Regions from separate parts of the Streptomyces sp. NPDC045022 genome, predicted to be linked through region 1. Evidence: riboswitches for the same ligand, from Rfam matches in the RefSeq annotation. Region 1 holds a riboswitch; the other holds the start of a gene.
The links. Region 1 has a riboswitch for cobalamin ahead of AC07C1_RS02040 (CbtB domain-containing protein). Riboswitches for the same ligand answer to the same signal wherever they lie in the genome.

Region 2: another riboswitch for cobalamin. It lies ahead of nicT (Nickel transporter NicT); the one in region 1 lies ahead of AC07C1_RS02040 (CbtB domain-containing protein).

Annotation. Positions count from the first base shown of each region.
Region 1 is NZ_JBWKIR010000001.1:482,700-487,029, forward strand. It holds gene AC07C1_RS02035 (SpoIIE family protein phosphatase) at 1-1,229, shown strand, start outside; cobalamin riboswitch at 1,338-1,483, shown strand; gene AC07C1_RS02040 (CbtB domain-containing protein) at 1,520-1,741, shown strand; gene AC07C1_RS02045 (CbtA family protein) at 1,763-2,515, shown strand; gene AC07C1_RS02050 (histidine phosphatase family protein) at 2,578-3,168, opposite strand; gene AC07C1_RS02055 (serine/threonine protein kinase) at 3,529-4,330, shown strand, end outside.
Region 2 is NZ_JBWKIR010000017.1:66,567-70,896, forward strand. It holds gene AC07C1_RS27150 (alpha/beta hydrolase) at 1-1,586, shown strand, start outside; tRNA gene AC07C1_RS27155 (tRNA-Thr) at 1,694-1,767, shown strand; gene AC07C1_RS27160 (hypothetical protein) at 2,031-2,447, opposite strand; gene AC07C1_RS27165 (ArsR/SmtB family transcription factor) at 2,648-3,004, opposite strand; cobalamin riboswitch at 3,084-3,271, shown strand; gene nicT (Nickel transporter NicT) at 3,299-4,330, shown strand, end outside.

The DNA of each region.
Region 1 (4,330 bases):
CGCTGGAGGTGGAACGGACCGCACAGGAACTGGCTGACTTCCTCGTACCCGACCTGGCCGACATGGTGGCCGTGGACCTCCTGGACTCGGTACTGCAGACGGGGCGCGTGGACGTGGGCGAGGGTCCGGCGTTGTTCCGCGCCCTGGCGGTGAAGACCGCCTACCCCACCGAAGCCGCTCAGGCGATCGTGCCCCCCGGCCGCCTCACCGCCTACCACGCCGACCATCCGGCGTCCCATTGCATCCGCACCCGCCGCCCTCAGCTGATCACCCACCTGGAGGGTGGCGACCTCACCCGTATCGCCGCCGACTCCGACGCCGCCCGCCTGCTCGCCCGGGCCGGTGTCCACACCGACATGACGGTCCCCCTCATCGCCCGCGGACAGGTCATCGGTGTCATGGCGCTGGCCCGTGCCCGCAACCCCCTGCCGTTCGACGAGGACGACCTCACCCTCGCCTGCGAACTGGCCGCCTCCGCCGCGTTGAGCATCGACAACGCCATCCTGCACCAGCACATCCGGAGCGCCGCCGAAACCCTCCAGCGCAGCCTGCTTCCCCGACTCTCGCCGCGTCACCCCGGTCTGGAGGTCGCCGCCCGCTACCGGCCCGCGCAGGCCTTCAGCGAGGTCGGCGGCGACTGGTACGACGTCATCCCACTCGACCGGGACCGCACCGCCCTCACGGTCGGCGACGTCATGGGCAGCGGCATCCCGGCCGCCACCACCATGGGCCGCCTGCGCACCGCCACTTCCACCCTCGCCGACCTCGACCTCGACCCGGCCCGGATCCTCACCCACCTCGACAAGATCACTAGCGGTCTGGATCCCTACATCGCCACGTGCGTGTACGCGGTCTACGACCCGCATCACGCCCGATTGCACATCGCCTCCGCCGGCCACCTGCCCCCGGTGCTGGTGCGGGCCGGCAGACCGGCCGAACTCCTCGACCTGCCCACCGGCATCCCCCTGGGCGTCGGCGGTGTCGCCTTCGAGACCAGCACCCTCGACCTGAATCCCGGGGACCAACTCGTCCTGTACACCGACGGACTGGTCGAAACCCGTGACGACCCCATCGATGAACGCCTGAAGGACCTCCTGGGCCAGCTGTCACCGCCGTACCCCTCCACCGAGGAGACCTGCGAGCGACTTCTGCGGCAGCTCCGGGACCCGGCCGGCCATGACGACGTCGCCCTTCTCATCGCCCGCGCACAGCCACTGGCGACTGCCTGAAACGCCACCCGGGCCCCGCCACCGCTGACCCATGACACCCACCGCCCCCACAGGAACTCGCACTTGCCGGGAGAGGAAGATCACGCAAGGTGGCGCGGTCTTGGCGGGGCACCCGTCGCGCGGTACGGTCTGTCCGGTATCGACGACGGCGAGACGGAAGCCGGTGGGAATCCGGCACGGTCGCGCCACTGTATGCGAGATGCCTTCCGAGGCGTCGCGTGAGTCAGACCCGTGGCCGTCGTCCCCTGCACCACCGAGACGGGACGCGAACTCCCGGAGGAGGTTCTGCCATGGCGCAGACCGTCGCCCAGCCGACAGCCACCACTCCCGCCATCCCCGCCAAGCTGCCGCTGAAGGCGATAGCTCCCTGGGCGGTCTTCTTCGGCATCCTGATGCTGATCCTGCTGTACTTCGTCGGCGCCGAGCAGGGCGCCACCTCCGTGTTCAGCGGCACGGACGTCCACGAGTGGGTGCACGACGCGCGCCACCTGCTCGGCTTCCCCTGCCACTGACGCGAGGGACGCCGCACCCCCATGAACTCCGCAACGGTAAGACACCTCCTCGTGCGGGGCATGCTCGCCGGCCTGGCCGCCGGTGTGCTCGCCCTGATCGTCTCCTACCTCCTCGGTGAGCCGAACGTCGACAAGGCGATCAGCTTCGAGGACGCCCACTCCCACGAGCACGAGATGGAGGTCGTCTCCCGCTCCCTGCAGTCCACCGCCGGTCTCGCCACCGGTGTCCTCCTCTACGGGGTCGCCTTCGGCGGCATCGCCGCGCTGGCCTTCTCCTTCGCGCTGGGCCGCGTGGGCCGCTTCTCCCCGCGAGCGACCGCGCTGCTGCTGTCCGGCTGCGCACTGCTCGCCGTGTACGTGGTCCCGTTCCTGAAGTACCCGGCCAATCCGCCGTCGGTCGGCGACCCCGACACCATCGGCAAGCGGACCACCCTGTACTTCCTGATGATGCTGCTCAGTGTCCTCCTCGCGGTCGCCGCCACCATCCTGGGCAAGCGCCTGGCGCCCGGTCTGGGCACCTGGTGGGCGACCGTGGTCGCGGTGGCCTCCTTCGCCGTCGTGATCGGTCTGGCCTACGAGTTCCTGCCCGCCGTCAATGAGGTGCCGAAGGACTTCCCGGCCACCCTGCTGTGGCGGTTCCGCCTGTCCGCCCTGGCCATCCAGGGCGTTCTGTGGGGCGGGTTCGGGCTGCTCTTCGGCGAGTTGGCCGAGCGGAAGCTGAACCCGAAGCCCGCGACAGCCCCGTCCGGGCGGACAGTTCCCGTCTCGAACTGAGCGGTCGTGCATGACGTGAGGGACCCTCGGAACCATCCGGGGGTCCTCTCGCGTGCCCCATGTCAGGGCGCCGCGGCGGTGCCCGACGCGTTCAGGGGCTGCCCGAGCCGCAGATTCCAGCGTCCGACCCGTCCGCTGAACTCCGTGGCCGTCAACGGCGGTACGTCGAGCCGCCAGAAGGCAGCCGCGGGCAGGCCGAGGACATGTGTGACCGCGGCCCGTACGACCTCTGGCTCCACCACGGCGACCGTACGGCCGTCCGTGTCCTGCGCGGTGTCCAGCCAGCGCCCGACCCGCTCGCACATGTCCCGCACCGACTCCCCGCCGTGCGCCGACCAGTCGGCGTCGGCGAGCCAACGGCCCACTGCCTCCGGTTCGGCGGCTACCACCTCCTCGAGGGTGCGGCCTCGCCAGCGGCCCGCATCCAGACCCGCCAGTTCCGGCGTCGCCGTGCCGTCGAGGCCGAGCGCCGCCGCCGTCTCCCGGCAGCGCACGCTCGGGGAAACGGTGACGCGGGCGTACGGGGACAGTGTCCCGGCCGCCGAGCGGGCGAGGGCCGCGCCGACATCGTCGACCGAGTCGCCGTCGTAGAAGCGGGCCTGCCGCAGCGACGGGCTCGTCGCGGGCGAGACGAAGGTGACGCGGCTGGTCACGTGGCTGCTCCTCCTGCGGCTGCTACGGGGTGCGGGTCGCGGGTCGCGCATTTGGCGTCCCGTTCGGCCGGCCGACGGGCCGTGTACGCATCTCCTCGTCACCCCGTCGGCTGGCGAACATAGCATCCGCGGGATCCGCAGCTTTCGCGGATGCGCGGCCCCGCGCGATCGGTGGCCGGGCCGGGAACACCCCGGCACCGTGCGCTTCGCCGGACGGCGATGGCCGCTCCGGCCAGGCGGACTTCCCCAACTCGCCCTGGCATGGCACGGTTTGATCGCGGTATCGCTGGAGCGCGTACGGCGAACGGGGCGCACGCGGACCACAGCAAGGACGGGGGAGCACATGGGGAGTGACGCCGCATGGCCGGAATGAAGCTCTATTCGCTCGAATCCAGCGATCCACGGCGGCTCGGCCCCTACCGGCTGCTGCGGCGGATCGCCACCGGCGGCATGGGCCGCGTCTATCTCGGCCGGCGGGAAGCCCCGGGGACCGCCGGCGCCGCCGGGCCCACCGGAACCGTGGTGCTCCCCGGGCTCGTCGCGGTCAAGACGCTCCTTGCCGAGGGGATCGTGAGCAGGCCGGACCGGGAGCGGTTCGCCCGCGAGGTGGAGCTGGCGGGGCGGGTCGACAGCGCGTACACCGCCACGGTGCTCGACGCCGACGCGAAAGCGGAGCGCCCGTGGCTGGCCATCGAGTTCATTCCGGCGCCCAGCCTGGCCGAACTCGTCGTCAGCGCCGGGACCCTGCCGGTCGACGCGGTGCGTTGGGTCGCGGCCGGGACCGCGCGGGCGCTGGTCGAGCTGCACGCCCTGGGGGTCGTCCACCGTGACATCAAGCCCCTGAACATCCTGCTGCCCCATGACGGCCCCCGCCTCATCGACTTCGGCATCTCGCACGCCCACGACCACACCAGCTCGACGACGACCATCGGCACCTTCGCGTTCACCTCACCGGAACAGGCGTGCGGCAGAAAGTCCACCGCCGCGTCCGACCTGTACTCCCTCGGAGCCACGCTCTTCTTCCTCGCGGTCGGCCGCCCGCCGTACGAGCAGACGGACCACTCCATCGGGATCCTCGCCCTCGTCCAGCGCGGAGAGCTGGACACCCGCGGACTGCCGGCGGAACTGGAACCGCTGATCCTCCCCCTGCTGGAGGTCGACC
Region 2 (4,330 bases), on a different contig from region 1:
CCCGCCGGACCCGGGGCGCCCGCACCCGGACGACGGCCCGTCTCATGCCCACGATCCTCACGGCCGCCGCGCTGCTCGTGACCGCCTGCTCGTTCGGGAGTCCGACCACGTCGGCGGACGGGACGGTGGACGCGGCGCTGGCCGCGCTGCCGCGGTCGACGCCGTCGGCGCTCACGCCGTACTACTCGCAGCGGCCGCACTGGCGCAGTTGCGGTGCCCCCGGGTTCCAGTGCGCCACGATCAAGGCCCCGCTGGATTACACCAAGCCCGGCGCGGGCGACGTCCGGCTCGCCGTCGCCCGCAAGAAGGCCACCGGCAAGGGCAAGCCGCTCGGTTCGCTGCTGGTCAACCCGGGCGGCCCGGGCGGCTCCGCGATCGATTACCTTCAGCAATACGCGGGCGTCGGCTACCCGGCCAACGTCCGTGCCCGCTACGACATGGCCGCGGTGGACCCGCGGGGCGTCGCCCGCAGTGAGCCCGTCGAATGCCTCGGCGGACGTCAGATGGACGCCTACACGCAGACGGACCTGACCCCTGACGACCAGAAGGAGCGCAACGCGCTGGTCGCGGCCGACAAGAAGTTCGCGGAGAGCTGCGGCGCGCACTCGGCGCGGCTGCTCAGGCACGTTTCCACCGTCGAGGCGGCACGGGACATGGACATCGTGCGGGCGGTGCTGGGCGACCGGAAACTGAACTACGTAGGGGCGTCGTACGGCACGTTCCTCGGAGCGACGTACGCCGGTCTGTTCCCGGAGCGGGTCGGCCGTATGGTCCTGGACGGCGCGATGGACCCCAGCCTCGACGCCCGCCGGCTGAACCTGGACCAGACGGCGGGCTTCGAGACGGCGTTCCAGGCCTTCGCGAAGGACTGCGTACGGCACTCCGACTGCCCGCTCGGCGGCAGGGGCACGACACCCGCGCAGGTCGGCGACCACCTCAACGCGTTCTTCCGGAAGCTGGACGCCCACCCCATCCCGGCGGGCGACGCGGACGGCCGCAAGCTCGGCGAGGCGCTGGCCACCACCGGGGTGATCGCGGCGATGTACGACGAGGGGACGTGGCAGCAACTGCGCGAGGCACTGTCCTCGGCCATGAAGGAGAACGAGGGCGCGGGCCTGGTCGCGCTCGCCGACAGCTACTACGAGCGCGACGAGAGCGGCCGCTACAGCAATCTCATGATGGCCAACGCCGCGGTGAACTGTCTGGACCTGCCACCGGCCTTCACCGGCCCCGAGCAGGTGGAGCAGGCGCTGCCCCAGTTCGAGAAGGCGTCCGCGGTCTTCGGCGAAGGCCTGGCCTGGGCCTCGCTGAACTGCGCGTACTGGCCGGTGAAGGCGACGGGCGAAGCACACCGCGTCGAGGCGAAGGGCGCGGCGCCGATCGTGGTGGTCGGCACCACCCGCGACCCGGCGACCCCCTACCGCTGGGCGCAGTCCCTGGCCCGCCAGCTCTCCTCGGCCCGTCTCCTGACCTACGCCGGCGACGGCCACACCGCCTACGGCCGCGGCAGTACCTGCATCGACACGGCGATCAACACCTACCTGCTCCGCGGCACCCCGCCGAGCGCCCGAAAGCGCTGCTCATAGCCCCTACGCCCACCTCGGAGCCCACCGCTCCGAGGTGGGTACGAAGCACCCACGGAAACTGTGTAGACTTACCGTCGTTGCCGATCGCACCATGGTGCGGGCAGCGCGCCGCTTTAGCTCAGATGGCCAGAGCAACGCACTCGTAATGCGTAGGTCTCGGGTTCGAATCCCGAAAGCGGCTCACCTGAAACCCCAGGTCGGAAACGCTTTCGACCTGGGGTTTCCTCGTTCAGTGGACGCGACGGCGACGCTGAGAGCGGGCCGCGCGAGTGTCAGTGGTCTCAGAGCCGGTCGCGTTTGTGGCGGCGGATGGGCCGGCGGCGAGTCGGACATCGTCTGACCTGGCGCCTTCTCGTTCCGCGGACACCGCGATGGCGGCGGCGGGCGCGCGCCGCTCGGCTGTCCCTCAGGCTGACGAGGGGCAGGCTGCGCGCGCCTCGCGGCTCAGGCGCGGACGTCGTGCCAGGGCGAGCACTCCCGGTAGGTGCTGGTCACGATGCACCCCCGCAGCTTGTACGCGTGCCCCTCGGGGAGGTTGCCGGGGACGATCTTCATGTAGGGGGAGTCGTGGCCCCTGGTGGAGGCGATGCGGCCGTTGCTGAGCTCCGCCTCGATTCCCAAGCCGTCGGCGGCCACGTCCTTGGCGATGAGGGCGTCGCCCGGAATGTTGGGGGCGGGCTGCGGGTCGGCGTTCCAGCGGGCGTACCCGATCACGTCGCCCTTGGAATTGTGGATGGTGATGGTGTACGACCCGTCCGGGTCCATGGCGCTGGCAGTGCCGGCCCCCGTGGTGAGCGCCGCGCCGACGAGCATCGCGCCCATGCCGAGGATCGTGCCGACGCGCTTGTGTATAGGACGCATGTGTCCCCCTGTGTTTCTGTGTACGGCGGGTTGCCGCCGCGCTGCCTTGACGTACCGGCAACAGTGACGATCGGTCATGATCACTCTATAGACCGGCTGTTGCGTCCACCGCAGCGGCCTCGGTGTCGCGTCAAGCCGCGTCAAGTCGAGTCAGGCCGCGTCAAGCCGCGTCAGGCCGCGTCAAGCCGAGTGAGGCCGCGTCAGTGGCGTGAGACGCAGTGCTTCAGCAGTTCGGAGATCGATCCGTCGACGAGCCGGTAGCGCACGACGCGGCCGTCCTTCTGGCCCTCGACGATGCCCGCGGTCCGCAGCAGGCGCAGCGCCTGGGAGACGGCGGTGTCCCGCATCCCGGTGGCGACGGCGAGATCGGAGACGGCGATGGGGCCGGCCTCATGGAGGGCGAGCAGCAGGGACAGACGTCCGGGATCGGAGAGCAGCGAGAAACGGTCGGCCCAGGCGCGTACCCGCTCCGGCTCGCCGACGGCGGCGATGGCGTCACAGACCCGATGGCCGTCGATGGTGCGCTGCCCGGCACGTTCCGCGGGGACGAGATGCATGGGCCCATCATCGCAGCGGGCGGCCGCCACCTCCATACCTGACCAGCTGTGCAGCCTTGCAGCCGCCACCCGCCGCCGCCTAGGGTGAGCGGGCCGTGGTGTTCGGGAAGACCGGTGACAGCCCCTCAGGGCTCAATCCGGAGCGGCCCTCGCCACTGTGATCGGGAAGTTCCCGCCCCCTACACGCCACTGGCCGCACAGCCGGGAAGGCAGGGGCGGGCGCGTCGACCCGTCAGCCAGGAGACCGGCCACGGCATCACGAAGCTGATCCACGAGGTGCTGGAGCGTGAACGCATGACCGCGTCCGAAGGCGTGCCCGAAGCCGCCGCGACCCCCTCCTTCCGCTGGCGTCGCGAGGACACCGTCCGAACCGCGGGTCTCCTGGCCGTGATCGTCGCCCTGCACGTGGTCGCCTTCGGGATCCTGTTCCTGCTCGTGATCCCGAAGCACTACGAGGTCGGCACCAAGGCGTTCGGCCTCGGCCTCGGCATCACGGCGTACACGCTCGGCATGCGGCACGCCTTCGACGCGGACCACATCGCGGCGATCGACAACACCACCCGCAAGCTGATGGCCGACGGCAAGCGGCCGGTGTCGGTGGGCTTCTGGTTCGCGCTGGGGCACTCCAGCGTGGTGGTCGTCATGGCCGCGCTGGTCGCCGGCGGGGCGAAGCTCGCCGGCACCCTGATGAACGACGGCTCCCGGACCCACCAGGTCCTCGGCACCGTCGGCACCACGGTCTCCGGCAGCTTCCTGTACCTCATCGCCGCCCTCAACCTCGTCGCGCTCTTCGGCATCCTGCGCGTCTTCAAGGCGATGCGAGCCGGACGCTACGACGAGGCGGAGCTGGAGGCGCACCTCGACTCGCGCGGCTTCATGAACCGTCTCCTGGGCCGGCTCACCAGGTCCATCCGCCGCCCGGGCCAGATGTTCCCGCTCGGCTTCCTCTTCGGCATCGGCTTCGACACCACGACAGAGGTCCTGCTCCTGGCCCTGGCCGGCAACGGTGCCGCCGCCGGGCTCCCGTGGTACGCGGTGCTGTGCCTGCCGCTGCTGTTCGCGGCCGGCATGAGCCTGTTCGACACCCTCGACGGCACGTTCATGAACTTCGCCTACCAGTGGGCTTTCTCCAACCCGGTGCGGAAGGTGTTCTACAACCTCACCATCACCGGCCTGTCCATCGCCGTGGCCTTCTTCGTCGGCACAATCGAGCTGGTCGGCGTCCTGCACGACAAGCTCGGTCTGCACGATGACGTCACGGGCTGGATCGCGGCCCTGGACCTGGACAACGTCGGCTACGTCATCGTCGGCCTGTTCGTGGTCGTC